Regions from separate parts of the Dichotomicrobium thermohalophilum genome, predicted to be linked through region 3. Evidence: predicted binding sites of a transcription regulator. Region 3 holds the regulator's gene; each other region holds the start of a gene.
The links. The regulator PhoB, encoded in region 3, activates phosphate uptake and scavenging genes when phosphate is short. The targets are predictions, from matches to a motif close to TGTCATNNANCTGTCAT.

Region 1: the regulator PhoB is predicted to act here: its motif matches at 3,910-3,926, upstream of phnC (phosphonate ABC transporter ATP-binding protein).
Region 2: the regulator PhoB is predicted to act here: its motif matches at 2,465-2,481, upstream of BXY53_RS11335 (alkaline phosphatase).

Annotation. Positions count from the first base shown of each region.
Region 1 is NZ_QXDF01000001.1:725,872-730,950, forward strand. Features, by position in the region: gene BXY53_RS03330 (alpha-D-ribose 1-methylphosphonate 5-phosphate C-P-lyase PhnJ) at 1-95, opposite strand, end outside; gene BXY53_RS03335 (carbon-phosphorus lyase complex subunit) at 92-1,207, opposite strand; gene phnH (phosphonate C-P lyase system protein PhnH) at 1,207-1,791, opposite strand; gene phnG (phosphonate C-P lyase system protein PhnG) at 1,788-2,246, opposite strand; gene BXY53_RS03350 (phosphonate degradation HD-domain oxygenase) at 2,239-2,841, opposite strand; gene BXY53_RS03355 (LysR substrate-binding domain-containing protein) at 2,856-3,791, opposite strand; gene phnC (phosphonate ABC transporter ATP-binding protein) at 3,974-4,795, shown strand; gene phnD (phosphonate ABC transporter substrate-binding protein) at 4,857-5,079, shown strand, end outside.
Region 2 is NZ_QXDF01000002.1:278,976-284,054, reverse strand. Features, by position in the region: gene BXY53_RS11340 (alpha/beta fold hydrolase) at 145-1,116, shown strand; gene BXY53_RS11335 (alkaline phosphatase) at 1,113-2,411, opposite strand; gene BXY53_RS11330 (phosphoserine transaminase) at 2,583-3,758, shown strand; gene BXY53_RS11325 (metallopeptidase family protein) at 3,811-4,188, shown strand; gene BXY53_RS11320 (hypothetical protein) at 4,414-4,947, shown strand; gene leuD (3-isopropylmalate dehydratase small subunit) at 5,019-5,079, shown strand, end outside.
Region 3 is NZ_QXDF01000002.1:46,406-51,484, forward strand. Features, by position in the region: gene argF (ornithine carbamoyltransferase) at 1-747, opposite strand, end outside; gene BXY53_RS10220 (aspartate aminotransferase family protein) at 809-2,008, opposite strand; gene BXY53_RS10225 (GcrA family cell cycle regulator) at 2,551-3,078, shown strand; gene phoB (phosphate regulon transcriptional regulator PhoB) at 3,127-3,840, opposite strand; gene phoU (phosphate signaling complex protein PhoU) at 3,864-4,598, opposite strand; gene pstB (phosphate ABC transporter ATP-binding protein PstB) at 4,646-5,079, opposite strand, start outside.

The DNA.
Region 1 (5,079 bases), on a different contig from region 3:
TAGCCGGGGATTGCGATCGCCTTGAGGATCGCGCGCCGGACCATGCGCTTGGTCTGCTCGTCGAGATAGGCGAAGTTGTAGGCCGGGGCGCTCATTCGGCGGCCTCGCTGCTCGGCTGTTCGCCTTCCGCGCGCCGCTCTTCCCACTCCTTGCGGAGCTGGCGCACCAGCGCGAGTTCGGCCTGGAAGTCCACGTAATGCGGCAGCTTGAGATGCTCGACGAAGCCCGTCGCCTGGACATTGTCGGCGTGGCTGAGCACGAATTCGGCGTCCTGCGCCGGGGCGGTCACCGGCTCGCCCAGTTCCTCGGCGCGCAGGGCGCGGTCGACCATCGCCATCGACATCGCCTTGCGCTCGCTGTGCCCGAAGGTCAGGCCGTAGCCGCGCGTGAATTGCGGCGGCGCTTCCGCAGAGCCGGCGAACTGGTTGACCATCTCGCACTCCGTGAGCGTGACCTCGCCGAGCGGTACCTCGAAGCCAAGCTCTTCCGGCACGAAGGACGCTTCGACCGTGCCCATGCGGATTTCCCCGGCGAACGGGTGCGTGCGCCCATAGCCGCGCTGTGTGGAGTAGCCGAGCGCGAGCAGGAAACCTTCGTCGCCGCGTGCGAGCGCCTGCAGCCGAAGATCGCGCGGGGCGGGGAAGTCGAGCGCGCCACGCGTGACGTCGTTCACCTCCGCGCCGCTCGGCGGCTCGTTCTGCTCGATCAGCCCCTGGCGGCCGAGCAGTGAACAGACATGCGGCGCGGGCTCCGGCGGCTCCGGTGCAGGCTCCGACTTGGTCGCGGCGGCCTGGCTCTCGCCCTCCATGAGCGACGGGTCGAGCAGCCGGTGCGTGTAGTCAAAGGTTGGCCCGAGCACCTGCCCGCCGGGCAAGTCCTTGAAGGTCGCTGAAATGCGTCGCCGGATCGACATGTCGGCGGTGTCGACCGGCTCGGAATAGCCAAAGCGCGGCAGTGTGGTGCGGAACGCGCGGGCGAGAAAGATCGCCTCGATGAGATCGCCGCGCGCCTGCTTGATCGCCAGCGCGGCGAGGTCGGGGGCGTACAGCGACGCCTCGCACATGACTCGGTCGACCGACAGGCTGAGCTGCTCGCGGATTTGCGCGACCGTGATCTCCGGCACCGCAGGATCGCCCCGCCGCGTCTTCGCCAGCAACTCGTGCGCTGCCGCGATCGCCGCTTCGCCGCCTTTGGCCGCGACATACATCAGCCCGTCTCCACGATCTCCGTGCTGCGGGGCAGGGCCGCGATCTGGCCGTTGCCCGCAAAAATGATATCGACACCCTGCGGGAAGCGCGCATGGTTGTCGCGCCACTGCTTGATGAAATCCTCCGGGAGCGGGCCGGCGCTGAACCGCGTTTCGCCCTCGATACCCGGGCCGGTCAGGCGCCACTCGTGCTGGAATTCTTTGACCTGGATAATCGCCGTCGCGGAACGGTCGGGATAATCCGGCGTGCCCGGCGCGAAGGTCGAAAGCGCGGGCGCGTTATGCGTATCAGTGATGACAGCAAAGTCGGCCAGCGCCGGATCGTCAATCAGCCGCGCGCCGGTATGAAAGCGCAGGAACTGTGCGGCCGTGACATCGACGCCTGTATCGCTCCAGACCTTCGTTTCGTAGTCGGCCAGTGTCAGCAGCACCGCGGCGGCTGCCGCATTGAGCGGGGCGGGCGGGGCGAATCCGACATCGACGTCGACAATCTGACCAGGTTGCGCCATTGCGCTCATCACGGCGCGAAACGCCTGCTGGCTCTCGTGCGCCGGATCCGTGAAGGCGCGAAAGACCATGTTCATGTGTCATCCTCTCCGCGGACAAGCGTGAAGAAGTTGACGCGCGTCTTGGCTGTTTCCGCGGCCTGGGCCTGCTGTTCGGCGATACGCCGCGTTGTCACCGGGGTTACAAGCGCGTCTTCGAGCCGGGCCCGCCATTGCGCATCCTGTCCAAGCGCATCGACGATCGCGGCGAGCCTTGCCTTTTTCTCGCAACGGCCAAGCAAATAAGCGTGACCCAGCGTCTCGGCAACCCGCACCGTTGCGCGGGTCACCGTCGCCTCGCCGAGATTGAACGGTGCGCCGTCCCCGCCGATTCGGCCCCTCAGCATGACCAGCCCCTGCTCCGGCGCGCGGATGTCTTCTGCCTCCGGCAACGGGGCAAGCGCATCGAGCGCTTGCTCCAACTCGGCCTCGCTCGCTTGGGCGCAGATGCGCATCAGGGCCTGGCGCGCGGCGGTTGCTTCCTGCTCAGGCATTGCTCCGGTCGGGGCCGTTCATGCGCACGCAGCGGATCGCATAGCTCAGGAAATAGCCCAGCGTCGCGGTCTTTCGGTTCGGGTCCTTGCCGCGATCATCCCAGCGGCGCAGGCGCACGGCGTCCTGGGCGTGGGGGTTGGCCTCGAACTCGGCGACTTCCGCGTCGCTCATCGGGCCGCCCTGCAGCATCAGCGAATGCTGGGACATCGGCGAGAGCGTGTCGTAGTAGCCCGGTTCAACGGCGCAAAGATAGCGCTTCGCGGCGACATGCAGGCGGACCGGCTCGGTGACGCTCGGGCCGAACCACTTGGACAGGAACGCATCGCCCAACTCCTCGTGGCGGCGGTCCTCGTCATGCGCCGGCGCGTCCTCGAAGTCGTCCTCGAGCAGATGCCCCACATCGTGCAGCAGCGCGGCCGTGATGAGCGCGGGCGAAGCGCCTTCGTCCTCGGCGAGTTGCGCGCATTGCAGCGCGTGCTGGAGCTGTGTGACCGGCTCGCCGCCATAGAGGTCGTTGCCGTGCTTCTCGACCATCTCGGTCAGGACGCTACCGAGCGGGGCGTCCGGCGCGGTGGCGATGCTGGCATCCGTCATGTCTGGGCCTCCTTCTATGTTGATGAAAGCGTCGGTTCGGCATTGTCGAGATCGGCCTGCGCACAGGCGTCGAAGAATGCGTCGATGAGGGGCAGTCCCTCGGTCTCGCTGAGGCCGACGGCATAGACTCCTCCGGCGCTGGTACAGTCGGTGATCTCCAGCGCGGCAAGCCGCGTGTCGCTGCCCATCTCCCCGGAGAGCACGACGCCAACGCCCAGCCCCGCCGCGGCGGCTTCCTTCACGGCCTCTCGCGTGGGCATGACCAGAGGCGCGCGCAAGGTCAGCCCCGCATCCCGGCACGCCGTCTCGACCACCTGCCGAGTCAGCGATCCGTCTTCGCGCAGGATGAGCGTCTGATCTGCCAGCTCAGCCAGCGTGACCGTGCGGCGACGGGCCAACGGCGAGTCTGCGGCTACGCAGAGCAACGGGCGTTGCGGTGCGATCAGTTCCGCGCGGACGCCCTCGGGCACGTCCAGCAGCGTCATCACGCCCACATCGATCTCGCAGGCGGCGATCATCTGCAGCAGTTCCACGGTATTACCCTGCCGCGTGCTGATCTCGACGGCCTTGTGCGCGCTCTTTAGCTGGGCCAGCACCCGCATTGCCACCGATGGCGTTGAAAAGCCCACCTTCAGGCGTCCACGGGCCAGCGCCCCAAGCTCCTGCGCCGTCGCCTCGATGTCGCGCGCCCCGGCCAGGACGGCGCGGGCCTTGTTGTAGATCTCGCGTCCCGACGCGGTCAGCCGAACGCCGTGCGCGCGGTCCAGCAGCCGCAGGCCACAGCTTGCTTCCAGCATCTGCACACGCTGCGAGACGGTTGGTTGGCTCAGGCCCAGCCAGAGGGCCGCGCGCGAAAAGCTGCCCTGTTCGACCACGGCGACGAACGCCTCCAGTTCATTCAACGACAGCTTCACGCGCACCGGCGCGGCTTTGTCTGCGGTGTCGGCCATTTTCGGTCCGTTCGCTTCTCCCTGACGCCTTCATACAGATGGCATCCAAAAATGCAATAACCCGCGCCAAAATTATTGGACAAAGCAATTCGATCGACGGCCGTTGTCGGAAGCCGTTTGTCATAAACCTCTAACACGCCTGTGTTTGATAGGGCGCGAAAGGCAAGTGACGAGGGTCCGTCTTGATCGAATTTCGTAATGTTCGCAAAGAGTTCGGCCAAGTCGTCGCGGTGAAGGACGTTTCCTTCACGATAGACCGGCCGATGATGGTGGGCGTCATCGGACGCTCCGGCGCCGGCAAATCCACGTTTCTACGGATCATCAATCATCTGACACCGGCCACCGCCGGCGAAGTTTTTATCGACGGTCGCAATGTGCTGGCGCTGCGCGGCCGCGCGCTGCGCCGCTGGCAGCGTGACTGCGCCATGATCTTCCAGCAGTTCAATCTCGTTCCGCGGCTTGACGTCATTACCAACGTGATGCTCGGCCGGCTGAACGGTCACGGCACAGTGCGCAGCCTGTTCAACATCTTCGGCCAGCAGGACATCGCCGACGGTCTGGCTGCGCTGGAACGGCTCGGGATCGCCGATCAGGCCATGAAACGCGCCGAAGCGCTATCGGGCGGGCAGCAGCAGCGCGTCGCCATCGCCCGCGCGCTCATGCAGGAGCCGATGCTCGTGCTGGCGGACGAGCCCATCGCCTCGCTTGACCCGCTGAACGCCGAGATCGTGATGAAGGCGCTGCGCGAGATCCATGAGCGCGACGGCAAGACCGTCATCTGCAACCTGCACACGCTCGATACCGCGCGCACCTATTGCGACCGCATCATCGGGATGCGCGAGGGCGAGATCGTGTTCGATGGCACGGCCGATCAGCTCACACAAGGCACGGTGCGCGAGATCTACGGCGCGGACGAAGACCTGAACGAGGCGGCGACCTCGACGAGCTTGGAGATGACCGCCACGGGGGAGACGGAAGAAAGAGCCTCGGCGGCAGCAGGATGACCGTGGCCCCGCACGGGCGCGGTTATGTGCGTGAAGTTGGTGAATATCACGGGAGACGATGATGAAGTTTACGAAACTGGTGCTTGCGGGCGCGGTTGCTGTGGCCGCCTTCGCCGGCGCGGCTCAGGCCCAGGACAAGCAGATCGAGGAGTTCCGCATCGGTCTGCTGGGCGGTGAGAACGCTCAGGATCGCCTGCGCTCGAACGAGTGCCTGCGCGAGAAGGTTGAAGATCTCCTTGGCGTTCCGACCAAGCTGTTCGCCCCGGCCGACTACAACGGCGTGA
Region 2 (5,079 bases), 230 kb from region 3:
TCGGAGCATGATAAAGAGTTTAGAACTTCCGCGCGTGAAAATGGCTTGACGCGCGGGGACCGCAGCCTTTGGTTTGGCGCGGCTTTCTCAGGGCCAGCAAGAACGGGCACGGTAGCGCGTATGCGTTTGATAGGATGGGTGAGGATGCGCCGGGTAGCAGGCGTGATGGCAACGATGGCGCTTGTCGGTGGGCTGTCGGGCTGCGGCTCCGGCCTTGCGGATTTGTCCACCGCCACGGAAGCGGCGGCGCCCACCCAAACTTTCATGGAAGTCGGCGATCCGCCCGTGCGCCTCGCAGTGAACGACGTGGGCGAGGGGCGACCGGTGGTCCTGATCCATGGACTCGGGACAAACAGCTACACCTGGCACGAGGTCGCCCCCGCCCTGGCCGAGCAATACCGCGTCGTCACGATCGACCTCAAAGGCTTCGGCGCATCGGAAAAGCCGCTGGAAGGGCCCTACACCGTCCGCGCCCAGGCTGATCTGGTGCAGGAGGTCATCGACCGTAAGGGACTGCGCGATGCCACGCTTGTAGGCCATTCCTATGGCGGCGGCGTATCGCTGCTGCTCGCACTCGACGACGCGAAGGCACCCCGCCAGCGCATCAGCCGACTGGTGCTGCTCGACAGCATCGCCTATCCGCAGGACACCCCGCTGTTCTTTGATCTGCTTCAGGTGCCGGTCATCGGAGATCTGAGCATGTCCGTTATCCCGGCAGATGTGCAGATCGAGCAGGCCTTGCGACTCGCCTACGAGCAGGAACACGCGATTACGGAGGAGGCGATCGCAAGGTATTCCGCTCCGCTGGCCACGGCGGGCGGCAAACATGCCGTCGTCGAGACAATCCGGCATATCGTGCCGGAGGATATCGAAACCATCGCGCGGCAATATCCCAACGTCACTGCGCCAACGCTGATCGTCTGGTGCGACCGTGACCGGGTCGTGCCCATCGAAATGGGGCGGCGGCTCGCCGCGAACATGCCGAACGCTGCCATGCGGATCGTGCGCGGCTGCGGACACGCGCCGCAGGAGGAGAAGCCCGCCGAAACGCTGGAGGTCATCAAGGCGCACCTGCGCGGCGCCTATGACGCCCAGCTCGGAGTCCAGACGAACTAGCGTGCCGGCTTCTGGCCGAACAGCGTGGCATGCATGATGTCGTAGATCTCGGTGTTGTCCACCACGCCGCGGACCATGTGCGCGTTCAGGCCCGCCCCGCGCACGAGAATGCCACCAGAGACATCGAAATAGCTCGCCCAGGCGATGGCGAAGGGCCAGCGCTTGCCGCGGCGGTCGGGGGCCGACATGAAGGGCGGCGTGCCCGTGCCCGCCTTCCCATCGAGCGGCGCGCCGTTCGGCCCGGATCCCGGCACCACGTCGCCTGGCGCCACGGCGTAGCGCGGATCGGGACCCAGCACCTGCATGCCGCCGGCGTCGCTGTCCGAGGTCATCAAAAGGAGCGTGTCCGGGTTTTCCCGCACGAAGTCGTGCAGCACGCCTACGGCCTCATCAGCACGGCGAAGCGCCTCCAGCGTCCCGCGCGCGTTGTTGGCGTTGGCGAGATTGTCGCTGCCTTCCTCCTCCACGACGAGGAAGAAACCGTCATCGGATCGCGAGAGAACTGCGAGCGCGGCCTCGGCCATCTGCGCGACCGTCGGGGCGCCGGCCACATACGCCCCCTTGCCCTCCCGCGCATTTTCCTGCTCGGCCTGGTCGTTGAAGGTGTGGCCGGAAGCGAACACGCCCAGTAGCTTCTCGACTTCCGACAGATCAAGCGCGGCGAGCTCCGCGGCGTTATAGACGACGGTGTAGCCTGCCGTTTCCGCCTCCTGGATCAGGTTGCGGCCATCGGTGCGCTGGCCCTCGCCATGCGCGCCCTCGACGCCTTCGGGCAGCAGATACTTCTCACCACCGGCCATGATGACCTGCGCCCCGGAGGCAATCACCTGCGCGGCGATATCCTGACGGTTCCCGCGATCCTCCGACGAGGCCAGGAACACGGCCGTGCCCGGCTCCGCGATATGGCCGGTCTGGACGACGCCGACCGCTCGCCCCGCGTCGCGCGCCTGCTCCATCAACGACTGGTCCGCGCCCGAGGCCGCAGTGATCGGTCGGTCGCCGTGCATACCGAAGCTGTCACCCGGCACCTTGACCCCGTAGGCATGCGTGGTGGCGCCGCCATGGGAGGTGCCGGTCAGGGCGTCCTTCATGTGCCCGGTGTAGATCGCCATCGCCGGCAACGCGTCATAGTTCAGCCGGCCGTCCGGTCCGACCTCCCTCATGCGCAGCGCGGTCCAGTGATTCAGACCCGCGCCATCAGGGTGGAAGAAAATGACGTTGCCATGCCGTTGCGCGTGAACGATGTCGAGCGGCGCGATCACGGCGATCAGCAATGCGAGCACCAGACCTTTCATGGCTTTCCCCTTGACTGCCTTCGCGGTGAGGGCGCGAGTGTAGCGAAGATCGCATGACAGTTTAATGTCGCGGCGCGGCGGCGCACACGGTTGACTCGCCAGCACAGCGGGCCGTAAGCCTTGCTGCAACCTCTCCGTGTCAACTGCAGTGTTAGCAAAGGGTTAACGGTCATGACGACGCCTGCGCGCCCGGACATTCGCCCGGCCAATCCGCATTTCTCTTCCGGCCCCTGTGCGAAGCGGCCCGGCTGGTCACCCGAAGTGCTGAGCGGCGCGCTGGTGGGCCGGTCGCACCGCGCAAGTGACGGCAAGGCGCGGCTCAAGGCGGTCATCGAGAAATCGCGAGAGATCCTGCGCATCCCCGCCGACTATCGCGTCGGCGTCATGCCGGGCTCCAACACCGGCGCGTTCGAAGCGGCCATGTGGTCGCTGCTTGGCGCGCGCGGCACGGACATTCTCGCCTGGGAAAGCTTCGGCAAGACCTGGGCGAAAGACGCCGTCGACCAACTCAAGCTGGAGGACGTGAACGTCTACGAAGCGGATTACGGCCAGCTTCCCGACGTGACACAGGTGAGCTTCGACCGCGATGTGGTCTTCACCTGGAACGGTACCACGTCCGGCGTTCGCATTCCCAGTGCCGACTGGATCACCGACAACCGCGAAGGGCTGACGATCTGCGACGCGACCTCAGCCGTCTTCGCGCAGGAACTGGACTGGTCAAAGCTCGATGTCACGACCTGGTCCTGGCAGAAGGTGCTCGGCGGCGAGGCACAGCACGGCATGATTGCGCTCAGCCCGCGCGCTGTGGAGCGGCTGGAAAGCTACACACCACCCTGGCCGGTGCCCAAGCTGTTCCGGCTGACCAAGGCCGGTGCGCTGATTGATGGCATTTTCGAGGGCGCCACGATCAACACCCCTTCGATGCTCTGCGTCGAGGACCATCTGGACGGGCTGGCCTGGGCGGAGCGTATTGGCGGGCTGCCCGCGCTGATCGATCGCGCGAACACGAATCTGGGCGTTATCAAGGACTGGGTGTCGCGCGCCGAGTGGGTCGATTTTCTGGCCGAAGCGCCGAGCGTCCGCTCCAACACCTCGGTCTGCCTGAAGATTGTCGATCCAGAGGTCGCCGACATGGAGGCCGCCAGCCGCGATGCCGTTGCGCGCGACATTGCCGCGCTGCTGGCCGAGGAAGGCGTGGCGTACGACATCTCCTCCCACCGTGACGCGCCGGCCGGCCTGCGCATCTGGACGGGCGCGACGGTCGAGAAAGCCGATCTGGAAGCCCTGACCCCGTGGCTCGACTGGGCCTTCGCAACGGTCAAGCAGCGCCATAAGGAAGCCGCCTGAGGCGTTGCGCCGCGCGCATCCGCGCCTTACCTCACTCACGAGAGGAGGCGGCATGACCGAAGCCGAATTCATGGAGATCGCGCAGCAGACCTGGGAGGCCCTGCCGGAGGAGTTCCGCGCGGCCACCGGCAACCTCGTGACGCAGGTGCAGGACTACGCGGACCGCGAGACTATGGACGCGCTCGGTATTCACCATCCTATGGGCCTGCTCGGGCTTTATCACGGCATCGGCCTGCCCTTCAAAAGCGTGCTGCAGAGCGGTGACGGCCCAGACATGATCTTTCTGTATCGCCTGCCGATCCTGAATTATGCCCACGAGACCGGCGAGCCGATAGACGCCGTGATCCGCCACGTCTACATTCACGAAATCGGCCATCATTTCGGCTTTTCTGACGCCGACATGGAAGCCATCGAACAGGACGCGGACTAAAGCGGTATGCGATCAGATCGGATCGGTACAACCTTCGTCGTTCCGGGCTTGCTTGTGCTCGGGCCTGACCCGAGTAACACGGCAACCCAGGCAACAAATCCAAAAACCTGGATGATTGATGCCAGTGTCCCCCGGGTCGAGCAGGGGGGCAGGCAAGCACGGGCATGACGTAGCACTGGTCGATTGGGAACCTTCTGAAACGACTCGGCTGGGAAAATAGGAAGCATGCGCACATTGCTGGCGATCGCGCTGATTGGCGGGGTGACGGCTGCCGGGCTGGCCGCGACCGCCGCCTTGCGCCACCTTTATGCTGACCCGACGCCGGAGCAGTATCTGGCGTTTATCGAAGGCAAGGGCGAAATCGTTCCCGCTGGCGCCCTTGAGATCGACGGCGCGAGGTTCTCTTGCGGCCATCGCCCTACGGTCGTGGCCGATACGCTGGATGACTACGCAGCTGCCTATTACGGGTTCCTGATCCTGAACGAGAAACGCTTCTCCAAGCTGCCGATGACGCTAAAGCGATATGTCTATGCACATGAATGCGCACATCAGTATGTCGGGCGTGGCGAGCTTGCGGCGGACTGCTATGCCGTGCGCAAGGGCCGCCGCGAGGGCTGGCTTGATGCGCAGGGCGTGGACACCATCTGCGGCTTCATCGGGCAGGCAAAGGCCAGCCCGCGGCATCCGGCCGGGCCGAAGCGCTGCGAATACATCCGCGCCTGCTTCTCGGATTCGCCGGTAGCGAATACCGCCCTGTGATCGCCCCTTGGCCGGGCGCGCAATCTGCGCTAGGTGTGCTGAAACGCAAAAACAACCGAGACAAACGAGCCATGGAAAAGTTCACCACGTTGACCGGCGTGCCGGCGCCGTTGCCGATGATCAACGTCGACA
Region 3 (5,079 bases):
CGCATCAACCTGGTAGTCCCGCAACATCTTCATGCGGCGGTCGCCGTCGTCATGACCCATTGACACCCATACGTCGGTCAGGACGCAGTCGGCGCCCGCAATCGCCTCTCCCGGATCCTCATGAATAACGATTTGCCCGCCGCGCGCCGTCGTGTCCTGGACGAGTTCCGGCGAAGGCCGGTAAGCCTCCGGGCACGCAATGGACAAGATAAAGCCGAACATCGACGCGGCGTGGAGCCAGGAGGTCGCCACGTTATTGTTCGCGTCGCCGATCCACGCGATCTTCCGCCCGCTGATTGGGCCGAGATACTCCTCGAACGTCATGACGTCGGCGAAGACCTGACATGGGTGTGAGAGGTCGGTCAGGCCATTGATCACCGGCACGTCCGCATGTTCGGCCAGTTCGAGAAGGTCCGCGTGGGCCGTCGTTCGTAACATGATGACGTCGACGTAACGGGACAAGACCCGGGCGGTGTCGGCGATGGTCTCGCCTCGGCCGAGTTGAAGCTCGTTCGCGTTCAGCACGATCGTCTCGCCGCCGAGCTGGCGCATCGCCACGTCGAAGGACACGCGCGTGCGCGTGGAGGGTTTGGAGAACAGCATGGCCAGCACCTGGCCGCGCGCCAGGTGAGCGATCGACAGCCGGTCGCGCTGGAAGCGCGCCTTCATGTCATGCGCGCGCGCCATCAGTCGGTGAAGCTGCGACTGTTCGAGCCTGTTGAGATCGAGGAAATGACGAGGCGTCATGGCTTGTCCACGTTTTTCACGCTGCGGCCGACGAGGGCGCGAGAACCAGTGAGCGGGAAGGTCAGCCGTGATGCGCAGCAGCGGCAGGAGCGTCGGTGCCAAGCGCCGTGAGCGCCGCATCGAGACACCCACGAGCCTCGCGCACTTCGTCTTCGCCGATATTGAGCGGCGGCACGAGCCGCAAGACATTCTCGCTCGCGCCGACAGCAAGCATGTGCTGCGCTCGCAGCGCGGCCACCACATCCCCAACTGGCGGCGAGCATTTGAGGCCGAGCAGCAAACCTTCGCCGCGGACCTCTTCGATCATGCCGGGATGCGCATCGCTGAGTTCCGCGAGCTGCTGACGCAACCTTAGCCCGGTATCGCGCACATGCGCCAGGAATTCGGGCTCCAGAACGATGTCCAGCACTGCGTTGCCCACGGCCATCGCCAAGGGGTTGCCGCCGAAGGTCGAGCCGTGTGTGCCCACGGTCATGCCCTGCGCGGCGTGTTCTGTTGCCAGGCAGGCCCCGACCGGGAAGCCGCCGCCGAGGCCCTTGGCCGCAGCGAGAATGTCCGGGACGATGCCTGCGTGTTCGTGGGCGAAGAAGCGTCCGGTCCGGCCGACGCCCGACTGCACCTCATCGAGAATAAGCAGCAGGCCGTGCTCGTCCGCGAGTTTGCGCAGAGCTCGCAAGAACGGCCAGCCCGGATTGCGGATGCCGCCTTCACCCTGGATCGGCTCGATCAGGAAGCCGGCGGTTTCCGGCGTGATCGCGGCGCGTGCGGCTTCGATGTCGCCGAGCGGCACCTGGTCGAAGCCCGGCATGGGCGGGCCGAAGCCGCTCAGCAGCTTTTCCTGCCCCGCCGCGGCGATGGTCGCCATTGTTCGGCCGTGAAACGCGCCCTCAAAAGTAATGAGCCTGTGCCGCTCGGGTGCGCCGGTGGCCGAGTGAAACTTTCGGGCCATCTTGATGGCGCATTCCAGGGCCTCCGCGCCCGAGTTCGTGAAGAACACCGTGTCGGCGAAGGTCGCCGCGCAGAGCCGCTCGGCCAGGCGCTCCTGCCCCTCCACGCGGAAAAGGTTGGACGTGTGCCAGAGCTTCTGCGCCTGGTTGCACAGTGCGTCTGTCAGCTTGGGGTGGGCATGGCCAAGCACGTTCACGGCGATGCCTGCGGTGAAGTCGAGATAACGCTCGCCCGCGGTCGTGAAAAGATAGGCACCCTCGCCGCGCTCGAACACGAGATCAGCGCGGGCGTAAGTTGGCAGCACCGCCGGCATGTCCGAGGACTTTCTTCTCCGTTGCAAAAAAGCGCATGCGCGTTGGCTGGCCGCCGGGACAGCCTCGCTCCCGCAGCATATTCCTCACTCGCTTTCGCGGTGTCAATTGGCCGAAAAGACACACTGCGGCAATAATTGCCGTCAAAAGGGCCACAGGAGCGTGCTCGGCGTTTGAGTTTTTCAACCGGGCGTGGCACTTCGTAGAGCAGGATAGCGGTGTGCCCTCCCCCGGAGTCAGTGGCTTCGGCGCAACGGGAGGGGCGACCGCAATGTTTGAGGGCTGGCGGCCCCTTCGAGTCCTCAGTTGCCGCCTCGGCCAGCGCGCGTCCCGATCGCCGCTTCAGCGATCCGGTAGCAGTACCAGTCCGCGGCCGAACGAGTCTTCCCAGTACAGCGTTTGTCGTCGTTTTCGACACCTTTGACGAGCTTGGTCACGGCGTAGCCGCGTTGCGTCCGGCGGGGATTTTTGACGCCGCGTCTGCGCGATCAGCGCTGCATTTCCGTGTGCGGCGCTCAAGAGACAGAGCCATGAGGAGGCACGAATGGCATGGACGGAAGAGCGCGTCGCGCTGCTGACGCGACTTTGGAATGAGGGGCATACAGCGAGCCAGATTGCCGAGCAGTTCGGCGATATCACGCGCAATGCGGTCATCGGCAAGGTGCACCGGCTCGGGCTTTCCGGGCGCGCGGCAGAATCGCGGTTCCGCGCCGCTCGCATCAAGATGCGCCCGCGCAACCAGAAGCCGCGCGGCGGCTCCGGCGCGGCATTCCCGGTGCAGGGGAACGCGGCGCTGAAGGCGGAGCCTGGCGTGGCGCAGGCTTGGCCGGCGCCGGCCCGGCGGCCGAATCTTCGCCCGGTGGAGCAGCCGGAGTCCGAGGCGGGTCCGGTCGTTGGCCTGCTGGAGCTGCGAGAGAGCAGTTGCCGCTGGCCAATTGGCGATCCAGACCAGCCGGGTTTCGGATTCTGCGGCTGCCAGAAGGCGGAAGACGGTCCTTACTGCGAGCGCCATGCGGCGATGGCGTTCCAGCCGGCGGCGCGTCGTCGCCCGACGGAGAAAGAGGCGGCGTAAGGGGCGGGGCAAGGCGCCGCGCCGGGTCCCTCCCGGCGCGCGCCACCCTCACGCGCCGGTTCCGGTCTTTTTCGGGAGCTTCTCGCCAAACGCGTAGCCGGCACCGCGCACCGTGCGGATCGGGTCCTGATCGCGTCCGCGGTTCAATGCCTTGCGCAGCCGGCCGATATGCACATCCACTGTCCGCTCGTCGACGAACACGTCTCGCCCCCACACCCCGTCGAGCAATTGGGTGCGCGTGAATACGCGCCCCGGGCTTTCCATCATGAATTCCAGCAGGCGGTATTCGGTCGGGCCGATGCGCAACTCGCGCCCGCCGCGGAACACCCGATGCGCATCGCGGTCCATCACGATATCGCCGACTTCCAGCGTGTCCTGGAGCCGGCTCGGGCTGGTGCGCCGGAGGATCGCGCGCACGCGCGCCAAAAGTTCGGGCAGCGAAAACGGCTTCACGACGTAATCGTCCGCGCCGGTGGTCAGCCCCCGGATGCGGTCGGTTTCCTCGCCGCGGGCCGTCAGCATGATGATCGGGATGTTGCGTCCTTCGCGGCCTGTGCGCAGACGCCGGCACAACTCCAGCCCCGAAAGCCCCGGCAGCATCCAGTCGAGGACGATCAGGTCGGGCGTATCCTCCTCGACCGAAACCTCGGCATCCTCGCCGCGCGAGACGACCGTAACGTTGAAGCCCTCCGCCTCCAGATTGTAGCGGAGCAGCATGGCCAAGGGCTCTTCGTCCTCGACGACCAGAACCTTAGCTGACATTCCGCTCTGCCCCGGATACTACTCTAGCCGTTATCGTCGGAGTCTCCCGTCGCCTCAGCCGGCGACAGCAGGCTCGTGGTGTCGCTCTTCGGGCGGCCCTCGACCAGCGTCTCGCCGGTGATCATGAAAAAGGTCATCTCCGCGATGTTGGTGACGTGGTCCCCGATGCGCTCGATGTTCTTCGCGCCGAACAGCAGATGCGTGGACAACGTGATGCTGCGCGGATCTTCCATCATGTAGGTGAGCAGCTCGCGGAAGAGCGAGTTGTACATCGCATCGATTTCATAATCGTCCATCCAGACGCGCTTTGTCTTTTCAGCATCGCGCGTCGCATAGGCGTCGAGCACATCCTTGAGCTGCTGAAGGGCCTGCAGGCCCATATGCTTCAGGCCAAGCATCGCGCGCTTGGGCTGGGGCTCGCCGGCGATGGCGAGTGTACGCTTGGAGATGTTCTTGCCCAGATCGCCGATACGCTCTAGGTCGCCGGCGATGCGGATGGCGGTGATGATCTGGCGCAGGTCGAGCGCGACCGGCTGACGCCGTGCGATCATCAGTACCGCAAGCTCTTCGATTTCTTTTTCGAGCTGGTCGATGTTCTTGTCCCGAGAGATCACGTCCTCGGCCAGCTCCGGGGCGTTTTTCTCAAGCGCCTCAATCGCCTCACTAAGCAGTTGCTCGCACAGTCCTCCCATATGGGCAATCTTGGCATCAAGCGATTTAAGCTCTTGTTCGTAGGAGCTTACGGTATGCTGTTCCATGGGTCTGTGCTGCTCCTGTTATACTGAATGCCGCGTGGCTCAGGAATTTAGCCGAAGCGCCCGGTGATGTAATCCTGCGTGCGTTCATCTTTCGGATTGGTGAAAATCTGGTTGGTCTCACCTTCCTCCACCAGATAGCCGAGATGGAAGAACGCAGTCCGCTGAGATACGCGCGCGGCTTGTTGCATCGAGTGCGTCACTATGACGATGCAATAATTGCGGCGCAATTCGTCGATCAGTTCCTCGATCTTGGCCGTGGCGATCGGGTCCAGCGCGGAAGCGGGCTCGTCCATCAGGATCACTTCCGGGTTCACCGCAATCGCCCGCGCGATGCACAAGCGCTGTTGCTGACCGCCGGACAGGCCCGTGCCCGGCTCGTCCAGGCGATCCTTCACCTCCTCGAACAGTCCCGCGCGCTGCAAGGCCTCCGCGACCACATCGTCGAGTTCGCTCTTTGAGCTGACCTGGCCGTGAATGCGCG